2 regions of the Priestia sp. FSL W8-0001 genome follow, and region 2 is predicted to be linked to the other one. Evidence: a T-box and tRNA genes for the amino acid it is inferred to sense, from the RefSeq annotation. Region 2 holds a T-box; the other holds one or more tRNA genes.
The links. The T-box of region 2 lies ahead of pheS (phenylalanine--tRNA ligase subunit alpha). A T-box ahead of a tRNA ligase gene usually reads a tRNA of that ligase, here a tRNA-Phe.

Region 1 (7,095 bases), 170 kb from region 2:
CCTGAGGAAGGCTCGTCCGCTCAGGGTTAGTCGGGACCTAAGCCGAGGCTGAAAAGCGTAGGCGATGGCCAACAGGTTGATATTCCTGTACCACCTCCCCGCCGTTTGAGTAATGGGGGGACGCAGGAGGATAGAGTAAGCGCGCTGCTGGATATGCGCGTTCAAGCAGTTAGGCTGATGAGTAGGCAAATCCGCTCATCATAAGGCTGAGCTGTGATGACGAGGGAAATATAGTACCGAAGTTCTTGATTCCACACTGCCAAGAAAAGCCTCTAGCGAGGCGGGAGGTGCCCGTACCGCAAACCGACACAGGTAGGCGAGGAGAGAATCCTAAGGTGATCGAGAGAACTCTCGTTAAGGAACTCGGCAAAATGACCCCGTAACTTCGGGAGAAGGGGTGCTCTGGTAGGGTGTATAGCCCGAGAGAGCCGCAGTGAATAGGCCCAGGCGACTGTTTAGCAAAAACACAGGTCTCTGCGAAGCCGCAAGGCGAAGTATAGGGGCTGACGCCTGCCCGGTGCTGGAAGGTTAAGAGGAGGGGTTATCCTTTGGGAGAAGCTCTGAATCGAAGCCCCAGTAAACGGCGGCCGTAACTATAACGGTCCTAAGGTAGCGAAATTCCTTGTCGGGTAAGTTCCGACCCGCACGAAAGGCGTAACGATCTGGGCACTGTCTCAACGAGAGACTCGGTGAAATTATAGTACCTGTGAAGATGCAGGTTACCCGCGACAGGACGGAAAGACCCCGTGGAGCTTTACTGTAGCCTGATATTGAATTTTGGTACAGCTTGTACAGGATAGGTAGGAGCCTGAGAAGCCGGAGCGCTAGCTTCGGTGGAGGCGTCGGTGGGATACTACCCTGGTTGTATTGAAATTCTAACCCGCAGCCCTGATCGGGCTGGGAGACAGTGTCAGGTGGGCAGTTTGACTGGGGCGGTCGCCTCCTAAAGAGTAACGGAGGCGCCCAAAGGTTCCCTCAGAATGGTTGGAAATCATTCGTAGAGTGTAAAGGCACAAGGGAGCTTGACTGCGAGACCTACAAGTCGAGCAGGGACGAAAGTCGGGCTTAGTGATCCGGTGGTTCCGCATGGAAGGGCCATCGCTCAACGGATAAAAGCTACCCCGGGGATAACAGGCTTATCTCCCCCAAGAGTCCACATCGACGGGGAGGTTTGGCACCTCGATGTCGGCTCATCGCATCCTGGGGCTGTAGTCGGTCCCAAGGGTTGGGCTGTTCGCCCATTAAAGCGGTACGCGAGCTGGGTTCAGAACGTCGTGAGACAGTTCGGTCCCTATCCGTCGTGGGCGTAGGAAATTTGAGAGGAGCTGTCCTTAGTACGAGAGGACCGGGATGGACACACCGCTGGTGTACCAGTTGTCTTGCCAAAGGCATCGCTGGGTAGCTATGTGTGGACGGGATAAGTGCTGAAAGCATCTAAGCATGAAGCCCCCCTCAAGATGAGATTTCCCATAGCGCAAGCTAGTAAGATCCCTGAAAGATGATCAGGTTGATAGGTCAGAGGTGGAAGCACGGCGACGTGTGTAGCTGACTGATACTAATCGATCGAGGACTTAACCAAATTAGAAAAGCGAAGGCGACTAATTAGGAGCTGTAGCTAGACAGTAAACTTAGTACTCAGCGAAATGTTATCTAGTTTTGAGAGAACAAGATAAAAAAGTCTTGCTTTTTTTCAAAGAAGTTGTATAATATAATATGTCTGGTGGCGATAGCAGAGAGGTCACACCCGTTCCCATGCCGAACACGGAAGTTAAGTTCTCTAGCGCCGATGGTAGTTGGGACTTTGTCCCTGTGAGAGTAGGACGTTGCCAGGCTGTTATATCAATGGAGGATTAGCTCAGCTGGGAGAGCACCTGCCTTACAAGCAGGGGGTCGGCGGTTCGATCCCGTCATCCTCCACCATGAATATGTTGCCGGTGTAGCTCAACTGGTAGAGCAACTGACTTGTAATCAGTAGGTTGGGGGTTCAAGTCCTCTTGCCGGCACCACTTTCGAGCCATTAGCTCAGTTGGTAGAGCATCTGACTTTTAATCAGAGGGTCGAAGGTTCGAGTCCTTCATGGCTCACCATTTTAAATACACACATGCGGGTGTGGCGGAATTGGCAGACGCGCTAGACTTAGGATCTAGTGTCTTTACGACGTGGGGGTTCAAGTCCCTTCACCCGCACCATTTAATTTCATAATGCGCGGAAGTAGTTCAGTGGTAGAACACCACCTTGCCAAGGTGGGGGTCGCGAGTTCGAACCTCGTCTTCCGCTCCACAAATAAGTCCTGCCGGGGTGGTGGAATTGGCAGACACACAGGACTTAAAATCCTGCGGTAGGTGACTACCGTGCCGGTTCAAGTCCGGCCCTCGGCACCATTTTAATAAGCGCCCGTAGCTCAATTGGATAGAGCGTTTGACTACGGATCAAAAGGTTAGGGGTTCGACTCCTCTCGGGCGCGCCATAAACGGGAAGTAGCTCAGCTTGGTAGAGCACTTGGTTTGGGACCAAGGGGTCGCAGGTTCGAATCCTGTCTTCCCGACCATTTCTGGGGCCTTAGCTCAGCTGGGAGAGCGCCTGCCTTGCACGCAGGAGGTCAGCGGTTCGATCCCGCTAGGCTCCACCAATTTAATACATTTATGATAATATGGCGGTGTAGCTCAGCTGGCTAGAGCGTACGGTTCATACCCGTGAGGTCGGGGGTTCGATCCCCTCCGCCGCTACCATATATAATATACGGAGGAATACCCAAGTCCGGCTGAAGGGATCGGTCTTGAAAACCGACAGGGGTGTTAAAGCCCGCGGGGGTTCGAATCCCTCTTCCTCCGCCATTATATTATTATCAAATTATCGCGGGGTGGAGCAGTCTGGTAGCTCGTCGGGCTCATAACCCGAAGGTCGCAGGTTCAAATCCTGTCCCCGCAACCAAAGTGGTCCCGTGGTGTAGCGGTTAACATGCCTGCCTGTCACGCAGGAGATCGCGGGTTCGATTCCCGTCGGGACCGCCATTATAAAAAGGCTCGGTAGCTCAGTTGGTAGAGCAAAGGACTGAAAATCCTTGTGTCGGCGGTTCGATTCCGTCCCGAGCCACCATCTATATGGCGATTGTGGCGAAGTGGTTAACGCATCGGATTGTGGTTCCGACATTCGTGGGTTCGATTCCCATCAGTCGCCCCATATAATTAAGCGGGTGTAGTTTAATGGTAAAACCTCAGCCTTCCAAGCTGATGTCGTGAGTTCGATTCTCATCACCCGCTCCATAATGGGCCTATAGCTCAGCTGGTTAGAGCGCACGCCTGATAAGCGTGAGGTCGGTGGTTCGAGTCCACTTAGGCCCACCATTTATTATTCCACAGTAGCTCAGTGGTAGAGCAATCGGCTGTTAACCGATCGGTCGTAGGTTCGAGTCCTACCTGTGGAGCCATTATATTGGGGAAGTACTCAAGAGGCTGAAGAGGCGCCCCTGCTAAGGGTGTAGGTCGCGTAAGCGGCGCGAGGGTTCAAATCCCTCCTTCTCCGCCAGTCAATTTTAATAATGGCCCGTTGGTCAAGTGGTTAAGACACCGCCCTTTCACGGCGGTAACACGGGTTCGAATCCCGTACGGGTCATATCTAAAAAGGTTTGCATTTATGCAAACCTTTTTTATTTATTTGAAAACCGTCTAATAAATAGATGGTTTTTTTATTTTCGTAAAAATATTCAGAAAAGAAGGAAAAAACAGCTGCTTTATGGAATGTAAATTAGATAATAGAAATGATAGAAGAAAGGTTTATTTACTAGGTTAATTGTTATCAAGGAGGGGTATTTTTGAATTCGACTGTTCAACCTACTGATTTTGACATCCATCTTTATCACGAAGGAAATTTATTTCATAGTTATAAGCTTTTTGGGGCACATAAGTTAACAATAAACAGCACAGAGGGAGTACGTTTTTCTGTCTGGGCTCCTAATGCTTCTGCAGTAAGTATTGTGGGTGATTTTAATGAATGGAACGGTTTGAATCACCGGCTAGAGCGATTAAATTCTGAAGGGATATGGACAATATTCATTCCGTATCTTGAAGAGAATATGATTTATAAATATGAAATTACAACTCGTGATGGAACAAAACTACTAAAAGCTGATCCTTATGCTTTTCATAGTGAAGTAAGACCCGATACTGCTTCTAAAATTTATTATTTAGAAGGGTACAAGTGGGGAGATCAGTATTGGAAACGTAAGAAGAAACAACAAACTATTTATGAAAAGCCTATGTGTATTTACGAATTACATGCTGGTTCATGGAAAGTTCATGAGGATGGTGAACTATATACGTATCGTGAGTTAGCTGAAGAGTTAATTCCTTATGTAATAGAACAAGGGTTTACTCATATCGAACTATTACCTCTAGTTGAGCATCCGCTCGATAAATCTTGGGGGTACCAAGGAACTGGTTATTTTTCTGCAACCAGTCGATACGGTTCACCACATGATTTAATGTATTTTATTGACCAGTGTCATCAAAGCAGCATAGGTGTTCTTTTAGATTGGGTTCCAGGGCATTTTTGTAAAGATGCGCATGGATTATATATGTTTGATGGTTCACCCACGTATGAATATAAGAACGAATTAGATCGCGAAAACTATACATGGGGCACGGCTAATTTTGACTTAGGTAAACCGGAAGTACAAAGTTTCTTAATATCAAATGCACTTTTTTGGTTAGAATACTTTCACATTGATGGTTTTAGAGTCGATGCTGTTGCTAATATGTTATATTGGCCAAATTCTCATGAATTGGTTGAGAATCAATATGCTGTTCAATTCTTAAGAAAGCTGAATGAGGCGGTTTTTGCTTATGATTCGACTATCTTAATGATGGCTGAAGATTCAACGGATTGGCCATTAGTTACGGCTCCCACATATGACGGTGGGCTAGGTTTTAATTATAAATGGAACATGGGCTGGATGAACGATGTTTTAACTTATATGGAAGCCGACATTCATCAAAGAGCAAATCTTCATGAAAAAATGACTTTCTCTTTAATGTATGCCTTTAATGAAAACTTTATTTTACCATTCTCTCATGATGAAGTAGTTCATGGAAAGAAATCATTGTTAAATAAAATGCCTGGAGACTATTGGAGGAAATTTGCACAGCTTCGGTTATTATACGGTTATTTTATTGCTCATCCTGGCAAAAAATTGCTATTTATGGGCGGAGAATTTGGTCAGTTTGATGAGTGGAAAGACGCAAGTGATTTAGATTGGCAGCTATATGACTTTGATATGCACCAAAGTTTAAATAGCTATTTCAAAGAACTTCTTAAGATTTATAAACGAAGTAAACCACTTTATGAATTAGATCATCAAGAAGAGGGTTTCTCTTGGATTGATGTGAATAATCGAGAACAAAAAATCTTTTCATTTATTCGAACATCAACAAATAGTCAAGATAAGCTTGTTGTGGTATGTAACTTCTCAGATGTTCCATATCATGCATATAAAGTAGGTGTTCCTCTAAACACAGAATATGTTGAGGTCATCAATAGTGATCATGTTGATTTTGGAGGTTCTGGAGTTGTTAACCCAAAACCTTTAAAAGTAATCGAAGAAGGATTTCATGGTCTACCATTTCATATTGAAATGGATGTACCACCCTTTGGGATTAGCATCATGAGAACAAAGAAAAAACGGGGGGAGAGAAGAAACAATGTTAAAAAAGAAGTGCGTAGCGATGTTGTTGGCAGGAGGAAAAGGTAGTCGATTAAGTTCGCTTACAAAAAATTTAGCAAAGCCAGCTGTTCCATTTGGTGGGAAGTATCGAATTATTGATTTTGCGCTAAGCAATTGCTCCAACTCTGGGATTGAAACAGTTGGAATTTTAACGCAGTACCAGCCTTTACTCTTACACTCTTACATTGGTATTGGAAGCGCTTGGGACTTAGATAGAAGAAACGGAGGCGTTACTGTATTACCTCCTTATTCAGAGTCATCAGGGGTAAAGTGGTATAAAGGAACTGCTAGCGCTATTTATGAAAACCTAAACTACCTATGCCAGTATGAGCCTGAGTATGTGTTAATTTTATCAGGAGACCATATTTACAAAATGAATTATGAAAGTATGCTAGATTATCATATTGAAAAAGAAGCAGATGTATCTATCTCAGTAATTGAAGTTCCTTGGGATGAAGCAAGTAGGTTTGGAATTTTAAATACAAATGAAGCCTTAGAAGTTCAAGAATTTGATGAAAAGCCACAGTATCCAAAAAATAACTTGGCATCTATGGGTATTTATATTTTTAAATGGAATATTCTTAAAGAATATTTAGAAATGGATGCACGTAACCCTTATTCTAGTCATGACTTCGGAAAAGATGTCATTCCGCTATTGTTAGAAGAGAAAAAGCGTTTAATGGCATATCCATTTAAAGGATATTGGAAGGATGTAGGAACGGTTAAGAGTCTATGGGAAGCAAATATGGATTTATTAGATGAAAGTGATGAGCTCAATTTATTTGACTCTTCGTGGAAGGTCTATTCCGTAAATCCGAGTCAACCCCCTCAATACATTGCTCCAACAGCATGCGTCGTAGAATCATTAGTCAATGAAGGCTGCGTAGTTGAAGGTAGTATTGAACGTTCCGTGTTATTTCCAGGTGTACAAATTGGTAGTGGTTCAGAAATAAAGCGAAGCGTTGTGATGCCATCAGCAAAGGTTGGCGTAAACGTATATATTGAAAATGCTATTATTCCGTCAGACGTAATTATTCCAGATGGAACAATTATTAAGCCAACCAAGGGAAAAGAAGAAGTTATTTTAGTGACGAATGAACTGTTAGAGTCCATTTCATAACGCATTTAATTAACAGAGAGGATGAACTACATTGAATAATCAAATGCTAGGCATTATTGATGCTTGCACAACTACGAGCTCCTTACAACTATTAACTTTTTATCGTTCAATTGCGGCTGTTCCATTTGCAGGACGCTACCGATTAATTGATTTTATGCTATCAAACATGGTTAATTCTGGTGTGCAAAGCGTAGCTATATTTCCGAAAAATCGCTATCGTGCTCTTACCGACCATATTGGTTCAGGCAAGGAGTGG
Region 2 (7,095 bases):
CATCTCTTTGGTTTGTCTGAACACGTTCGTTCCATTGCGCTACGGCCACTCGCTTTCCGCGGGGAGGAACCTGAGCTTCCTCGCTGCGCTGCGGGATCTCCGTTTTCCCTCTCTTTCCCGCAGGAGTCGAGTGTCCTACGCTCCATTCCACCCTGTTTCCAACATTGTTTTCACAATCAACAAAAAACCTGAACGATTAAAAGTGAGAAACTCTCAATCGTTCAGGTTTATCATTGGCTGAATTACTTATGTCCCAGCCTCTTGTTTTTTTTATGAACGTAAGCTTGCTTTAAATTGTTCTTCAACAACTTTTAATACATTAGCATGAGCTGCTGATACTTCTTCATCCGTAAGCGTGCGCTCTGGATCTAGATAGCGTAAAGAGAAAGCGACAGACTTTTTGCCTTCTTCCATTCTTTCACCATCATATAAGTCAAACACCGCAACTTCTTTCAATAGTTCTCCACCAGCTTCATAAATCGCTGTTTGAAGTTCTCCTGCTAATACTTCTTTATCCACAACAAGAGCAATATCTCTTGTGATTGATGGGAAGCGAGGAATTGCAGAATAGCGAACTTCTTCTACTTTCGCCGCAAAGATTGCTTTTAAGTTTAGCTCAAATACGTACGTTTCGCGAAGACCATATTGTTTTTGCGTCACTGGATGAAGCTGACCAACATACCCAGCTTCTTGACCATTTAATACAACTGCCGCTGTACGTCCAGGGTGCATGCCTTCTTGATTTGTAGGCTTATATTCAATGTGATTATCAAGACCTAATGCTGATAATAATCCTTCTACAACGCCTTTAGCCACATAGAAATCAGCTGCTTTCTTTTCACCTTGCCAGCTGTGAGAATGCCATAAGCCTGTGATTGCTCCTGCTACTCGCTCTTCTTCTATTGGTAGCTGACCTTCTTCAGTTCCCAAGAACACTGAACCTGTTTCATATAGCGCAATTGAGTCTGTTTGACGAGCGTTATTGTGTTTAACAGCTTCAAGTAAGTGTGGTACTAAGCTTTGACGAAGAACGCTGCGGTCTTCACTCATTGGCATCGCTAAACGAACTGTTGATGCAGTATTTAATGCAAACTGTGTTGCTTTCTCTGCACTTGTTAATGAGTATGTTGTTGTTTGAGCTAACCCAGCGCCTTCTAAGAAACGGCGTACTTTACGACGCTTTAGCTGATAATCAGATAAACGGCCTGGCGTTGCTACAGTCACAGGAAGAGTTGTTGGTAAGTGGTCGTACCCATACATACGAGCTACTTCTTCCACAATATCTTCTTCAATTGTAATATCACCGCGACGCGTTGGAACGGTTACGATAATGGCATCGCCTTCCACTTTGCTTTCGAACTGAAGACGATTCATGATTTCTTGAACTTCAGCCATTTCTAGCTCTGTACCAAGAACATGATTGATGCGCTCAAGCGTTACAGATACAACAGCTGGTTCAATTGTCATTTCATCAAATTCAACTGTTCCTGAAACAATTTCTCCACCCGCATAAGCAGCCATTAGTTCAGCAGCACGATCAGCTGCTATACGTGTGCGGCTTGGGTCGATTCCTTTTTCAAAACGTGCACTTGCTTCACTACGAAGACCGTGCTCTTTCGATGTTTGGCGCACAGATAACCCGCGGAAGTAAGCAGATTCAATTAACACATTTACTGTGTCATCTTGGACTTCAGAATTCGCTCCTCCCATTACACCGGCTAAAGCGATTGGGTCTTTACCATTTGTAATGACAAGCTGGTTCTCTTTTAGTACACGTTTTTGATCATCGAGAGTTACAATTTCTTCGCCTTCTTGTGCATGACGAACAACAACTTCTTTTGAGCCAAGACGATCATAATCAAACGCATGAAGTGGTTGACCGTATTCAAGTAAAATGTAGTTTGTAATATCAACTACGTTATTGTGTGGTCGAATCCCAGCTGCCATCAAGCGCGTTTGCATCCATAGCGGTGACGGCGCAATTTTAACATTTTTCACCATACGTGCTACGTATAAAGGATTATCTTCTTTTGCTTCTACTGCAACTGAAATGTAATCCGATGCTTTTTCTTCCGTCTCTTGAAACTCAACCTCTGGGTATTTTACTTCACGATTTAAGATTGCTGCTACTTCATGAGCTACCCCTAGCATGCTTAAACAGTCTGAACGATTTGGCGTTAAGCCAAGTTCTAATACTTCATCATGCAAATTCAATGCTTCTAAAGCATCTGCTCCAACTTCAGCATCGCTTGGGAATACAAAGATTCCTTCTTGGTAATCTTTTGCGACAAGCTTGCTTTCAATTCCAAGCTCTTGAAGAGAACAAATCATGCCGTTTGATTCTTCACCGCGAAGCTTAGCACGCTTAATTTTAAAATTGCCTGGTAATACAGCGCCTACTTTAGCTACCGCTACCTTTTGACCTTGTGCTACGTTTGGAGCACCACAAACGATTTGAACCGTTTCATCCCCAAGGTCAACCTGACAACGACTTAACTTATCTGCGTTTGGATGCTGTTCACGTTCTACTACGTGACCGATGACAACACCGCTTACGCCTTTATTTAAATTTTCTACACCTTCAACTTCAATTCCACTTTTTGTGACTTTATCAGCAAGTTCTTCAGCTTTTACTCCTGATAAATCTACATATTCTTGCAACCAACGATATGATACAAACATGTTAGTCCCTCCTTTATACTTGTTTGAATTGATTTAAGAAACGAGCATCATTTGTATAGAAATGACGAATATCATCAACGCCGTGCTTTAACATAGCGATACGCTCTACGCCTATTCCAAATGCAAAGCCGCGATATTTTTTAGAGTCATAGCCGGCCATTTCAAGTACATTTGGATGTACCATACCAGCGCCTAAAATTTCAATCCAGCCTGTTTGCTTACAAACATTACAGCCTTTTCCTCCACATTTAGCACATGATACGTCCACTTCAACAGATGGTTCAGTAAACGGGAAAAAGCTTGGACGTAGACGAATTTCACGCTCTGCACCGAACATTTTTTTCACAAATACCTCAAGCGTTCCTTTTAAATCACTCATACGAATATTTTCATCTACAACTAAACCTTCAATTTGCATAAATTGATGTGAATGCGTAGCGTCATCATCATCACGACGATATACTTTACCAGGACAAATGATTTTGATTGGACCTTTCCCTTCATTTCCATTCATTACGCGGGCTTGTACTGTTGATGTATGAGTACGTAATAACGTTTCTTCAGTAATATAGAACGTATCCTGCATATCACGTGCTGGGTGACCTTTTGGTAAATTTAACGCTTCGAAGTTGTAGTAATCTTGCTCCACTTCAGGTCCTTCAGCTACTTCATAGCCCATGCCTAAAAACAAATCTTCAACCTCTTCAATTACGCTTGTTAGCGGATGATGTGTACCGACTTTAACTGGTCTACCAGGAAGTGTCACATCGATTGTTTCTGAAGCTAGTTTACGGTTGATTTCTTCTGCTTCTAGCGCCGCTTGCTTTTCTTCAATCTTTGAAGCGATTGCTTCGCGCACTTCATTTGCAAGTGCTCCCATTACAGGACGCTCTTCAGCAGATAATTTCCCCATTCCGCGAAGTACTTCTGTAATTGGTCCTTTTTTTCCTAAATAAGCTACACGTACATCATTCAATGCTTTTAAATCTTTTGAGTCATCAATTTTAACAATCGCTTCTTGTTGCAGCTCTTGTAAACGCTCTTTCATTGAATAATCCTCCTTTTGTTTTAAAAAATTGCAAATAAAAAAACCTCTCCCAAAAAGGGACGAGGTTTAATCGCGTTACCACCCTTGTTAACCATGCATCTGCACAGTTCACTTCATTAACGTTAACGGAATATCCGGAACACCTTTACATCAAAAATGATGGTCCAAGTGTCAACTCAAGAGGTGAATTCACTTATTGCGCTTATAAAAATGCTTTCAGTCACGGCATTTTCTCCCTGAATAACGCTACATAAGCTACTGCTCTCTATCACTGCTTTTCGCATATTTAGCTATTGTATTATTATAGTGAAAACGGCTAGCCGTTGCAACTACATTCCACGTAAATAGTACATTAAAATTGCTGATGCAATTGCTACATTTAACGATTCACTCTTTCCAAATATCGGTATATATAGGTTATGGTCCGTTTCATTCAGCACCGCTGAGCTTACACCTTGCCCTTCGTTACCAACAATCAGAGCAAAAGCTTCTGGCTTTTCAACTTCCGTGTACACAGAAGCATTTTGTAATGATGTACCATACACGCTAACTCCACATTCCTTTAGTTCTTTAATCGCACTAATTAAGTCTTTCTTAATAACAGGCAAGTTAAAGATTGCACCTTGAGTCGAACGGATGACTTTACTGTTATAAACATCTACACAGCCTGCTCCAATAATGACTGCATCGATTCCAGCAGCTTCTGCTGTACGAATAATGGTTCCTACGTTACCTGGATCTTGGACGGCATCTAACAGCACTAATCGACGCGCTGTCTGTAAGACGGATGATGATTGGTTTTGGTAACAAACGGCTGCAATTCCCTGAGGGGTTTCTGTATCAGCAATTGCTTTAATAACAGCAGGCGTCACCACAATCATCTCAACCGTATCAACATTCCAATGCGATGGAATATCAACATTATCAGCAAGAATGAGATACTTAATCATTTCTCTTTGGTTTAAAGCTTCTTCGACAAGATGAAAGCCTTCCACCAAAAATAAACCTTGATTATCGCGCTCTTTTTTTGTATGTAATTTTTTCCATAGTTTAACCTGTGGGTTCTTCACGGAATCAATTCGCTTCACCAAACATAACTCCTCTATTTATCAATTTCAGTTACGATACATAAATTGAATGTGACATACACAAACTATTTTTGATTTTACTATCTATAGTTGAGGTGATCACGATGGATCTTAATTTACGAAATGCTATTATATCAAATGTTTCAGGTAATTCTCAAGAAGAGCTTGAAGCAACGATTATGGATGCTATCAAAAGCGGTGAAGAAAAAATGCTTCCAGGTCTAGGTGTACTTTTCGAAGTACTATGGGAAAACTCGCCTAAAAGTGAAAAAGAAGAAATTTTAACAACACTTGAAAATAGCTTAAAGTAAGTACAAAAGGTGCACTCAAATTGAGTGCACCTTTTGTTTTATTCAAACGTAATTTTATTAACCGTTTCACGATCAAGTTTTTTAATAACTTCTGTAATTAACTTCACCGCATTTTCATAATCATCGCGATGTAACATTGCGGCATGTGAATGAATATAGCGAGTTGCAATTGTAATAGATAGTGCAGGTACGCCGTTAGCTGAAATATGAATAGCTCCTGAATCAGTACCACCGCCTGATAACGCATCAAACTGATATGGGATGTTCATTTCATCTGCTACATCTGTTACAAAATCACGTAGACCCTTGTGAGAAACCATTGATGCATCATATAAAATGATTTGTGGACCGTCACCCATTTTTGATGCTGCTTCTTTTTCAGACACTCCTGGCGTATCACCAGCAATACCTACATCTACGCCAAATGCAATATCAGGTTGAATAAGATTGGCTGACGTTTTTGCACCGCGTAAACCAACTTCTTCTTGCGCTGTTCCAACGCCGTATACAACGTTTGGATGCTCTTGACCCTTTAAATTCTTGAGCACATCAATAGCAATAGCACAGCCGATACGGTTATCCCATGCTTTAGCTAAAAGCATTTTTTCGTTATTCATAACGGTAAATTCAAAGTACGGAACAATTTGATCGCCAGGCTTTACGCCCCATTCCATTGCTTCTTCACGACTAGATGCACCGATATCAATAAACATATCCTTAATCTCAACCGTCTTCTTACGTACTTCAGCAGGTAAAATATGAGGAGGTTTAGAGCCGATAACTCCTGTAATATCGCCTTTGCGCGTTACAATTGTAACACGTTGCGCTAGCATAACTTGCGACCACCAGCCACCTACAGTTTGAAAACGAATGAAGCCTTTATCATCAATTTGAGTGACCATAAAGCCAACTTCATCTAAATGACCTGCAACCATAATTTTAGGGCCTTTTTCATCACCAACTTTTTTGGCAATAAGGCTTCCAAGTCCGTCTGTTGAAATGCTATCAGCATAAGATTCAATATATTTTTTCATCACTTCTCTTGGTTCGCGTTCGTTTCCAGGAATACCTTTTGCATCAGTTAAGTCTTTTAACATTTGTAATGTTTCATCTAACTTTTTCATTTATCCATACCCCTTTCATATGTATATCTTTTATTATATAAGAAAGTATTTTCAGAGGAAATGTTTTCTTCTTAATACCCTTCGTCTTGACGCTTAAAGTTCACTTCATTTTTCATAATATAAGCCGTTTTCACTTCCTCAGCTGCGAAGCCAAGAATTTCTCCAAGACCCATGTATGAAGAGAATGATTCTATGTACTGTTCTTGATCTACGCTTCCTTTTAATTGTGTGAGCAAAGAGAACACATGTAAAAATTGTTCTGTTGCAGTTTCTTTGTCCGCTTTAACCGGAAGTTCTTCAATTGAATCAAATCCCCATTCAATTCCTAAAGATAATAAGAAGTGAACACCGTCTACGAACTCTTCTAAAATAACCTTTTTATCTGCCGACGGTTTTAGGCTCCAAAATTTGAAACAACGCGTTTCATTAGCCAGCTCGCCTAATTCTACTAATAAAGCAAGAAGTTTGCGGGAAACCAAGTCTTCGTTTTGAAGCTTATGATTTGTTTCAATATGTTGATCTAGCTGGCGCTGCATGTTAAATAAAGACTGTAAGTTCATATCTAATCTCTCCTAAAATAAAATAAATATTAATATAAAATTAAAAATAAATGAAACCTTTTTGCCCTTTATACGTACTGTTAGGAAACAACCCTCGGCAAGGAGGCGATATCGCTTTGATTGTGCTCTTAATGCGACTATTAGTAATTGCTTTATTAGTCTATTTCGTTCTTTTTATTATACGATATGTTCGAAATCCAAAACGAAAATTAATGCAAGCCAAAGAGCAAAATGAATTTTACGTGGTGGATGAAGCAGAAAATGTTCGTAAAAATTTGGAGT

Region 1: it encodes a tRNA-Phe, which carries the amino acid that the T-box ahead of pheS (phenylalanine--tRNA ligase subunit alpha) is inferred to sense. The anticodon was not compared.

Annotation. Positions count from the first base shown of each region.
Region 1 covers NZ_JBBPAL010000001.1:3,606,390-3,613,484, reverse strand. The annotation lists rRNA gene MKZ18_RS19050 (23S ribosomal RNA) at 1-1,579, shown strand, start outside; rRNA gene rrf (5S ribosomal RNA) at 1,717-1,832, shown strand; tRNA gene MKZ18_RS19040 (tRNA-Val) at 1,845-1,920, shown strand; tRNA gene MKZ18_RS19035 (tRNA-Thr) at 1,931-2,006, shown strand; tRNA gene MKZ18_RS19030 (tRNA-Lys) at 2,012-2,087, shown strand; tRNA gene MKZ18_RS19025 (tRNA-Leu) at 2,104-2,189, shown strand; tRNA gene MKZ18_RS19020 (tRNA-Gly) at 2,206-2,280, shown strand; tRNA gene MKZ18_RS19015 (tRNA-Leu) at 2,293-2,381, shown strand; tRNA gene MKZ18_RS19010 (tRNA-Arg) at 2,391-2,467, shown strand; tRNA gene MKZ18_RS19005 (tRNA-Pro) at 2,472-2,548, shown strand; tRNA gene MKZ18_RS19000 (tRNA-Ala) at 2,554-2,629, shown strand; tRNA gene MKZ18_RS18995 (tRNA-Met) at 2,653-2,729, shown strand; tRNA gene MKZ18_RS18990 (tRNA-Ser) at 2,742-2,834, shown strand; tRNA gene MKZ18_RS18985 (tRNA-Met) at 2,855-2,931, shown strand; tRNA gene MKZ18_RS18980 (tRNA-Asp) at 2,936-3,011, shown strand; tRNA gene MKZ18_RS18975 (tRNA-Phe) at 3,021-3,096, shown strand; tRNA gene MKZ18_RS18970 (tRNA-His) at 3,105-3,180, shown strand; tRNA gene MKZ18_RS18965 (tRNA-Gly) at 3,190-3,263, shown strand; tRNA gene MKZ18_RS18960 (tRNA-Ile) at 3,268-3,344, shown strand; tRNA gene MKZ18_RS18955 (tRNA-Asn) at 3,353-3,427, shown strand; tRNA gene MKZ18_RS18950 (tRNA-Ser) at 3,435-3,525, shown strand; tRNA gene MKZ18_RS18945 (tRNA-Glu) at 3,541-3,612, shown strand; gene glgB (1,4-alpha-glucan branching enzyme) at 3,812-5,746, shown strand; gene MKZ18_RS18935 (glucose-1-phosphate adenylyltransferase) at 5,697-6,839, shown strand; gene MKZ18_RS18930 (sugar phosphate nucleotidyltransferase) at 6,871-7,095, shown strand, end outside.
Region 2 covers NZ_JBBPAL010000001.1:3,441,297-3,448,391, forward strand. The annotation lists gene pheT (phenylalanine--tRNA ligase subunit beta) at 271-2,682, opposite strand; gene pheS (phenylalanine--tRNA ligase subunit alpha) at 2,696-3,730, opposite strand; T-box leader at 3,783-4,011, opposite strand; gene MKZ18_RS18160 (TrmH family RNA methyltransferase) at 4,060-4,818, opposite strand; gene sspI (small acid-soluble spore protein SspI) at 4,923-5,129, shown strand; gene MKZ18_RS18170 (M42 family metallopeptidase) at 5,168-6,253, opposite strand; gene MKZ18_RS18175 (dUTP diphosphatase) at 6,325-6,813, opposite strand; gene MKZ18_RS18180 (hypothetical protein) at 6,936-7,095, shown strand, end outside.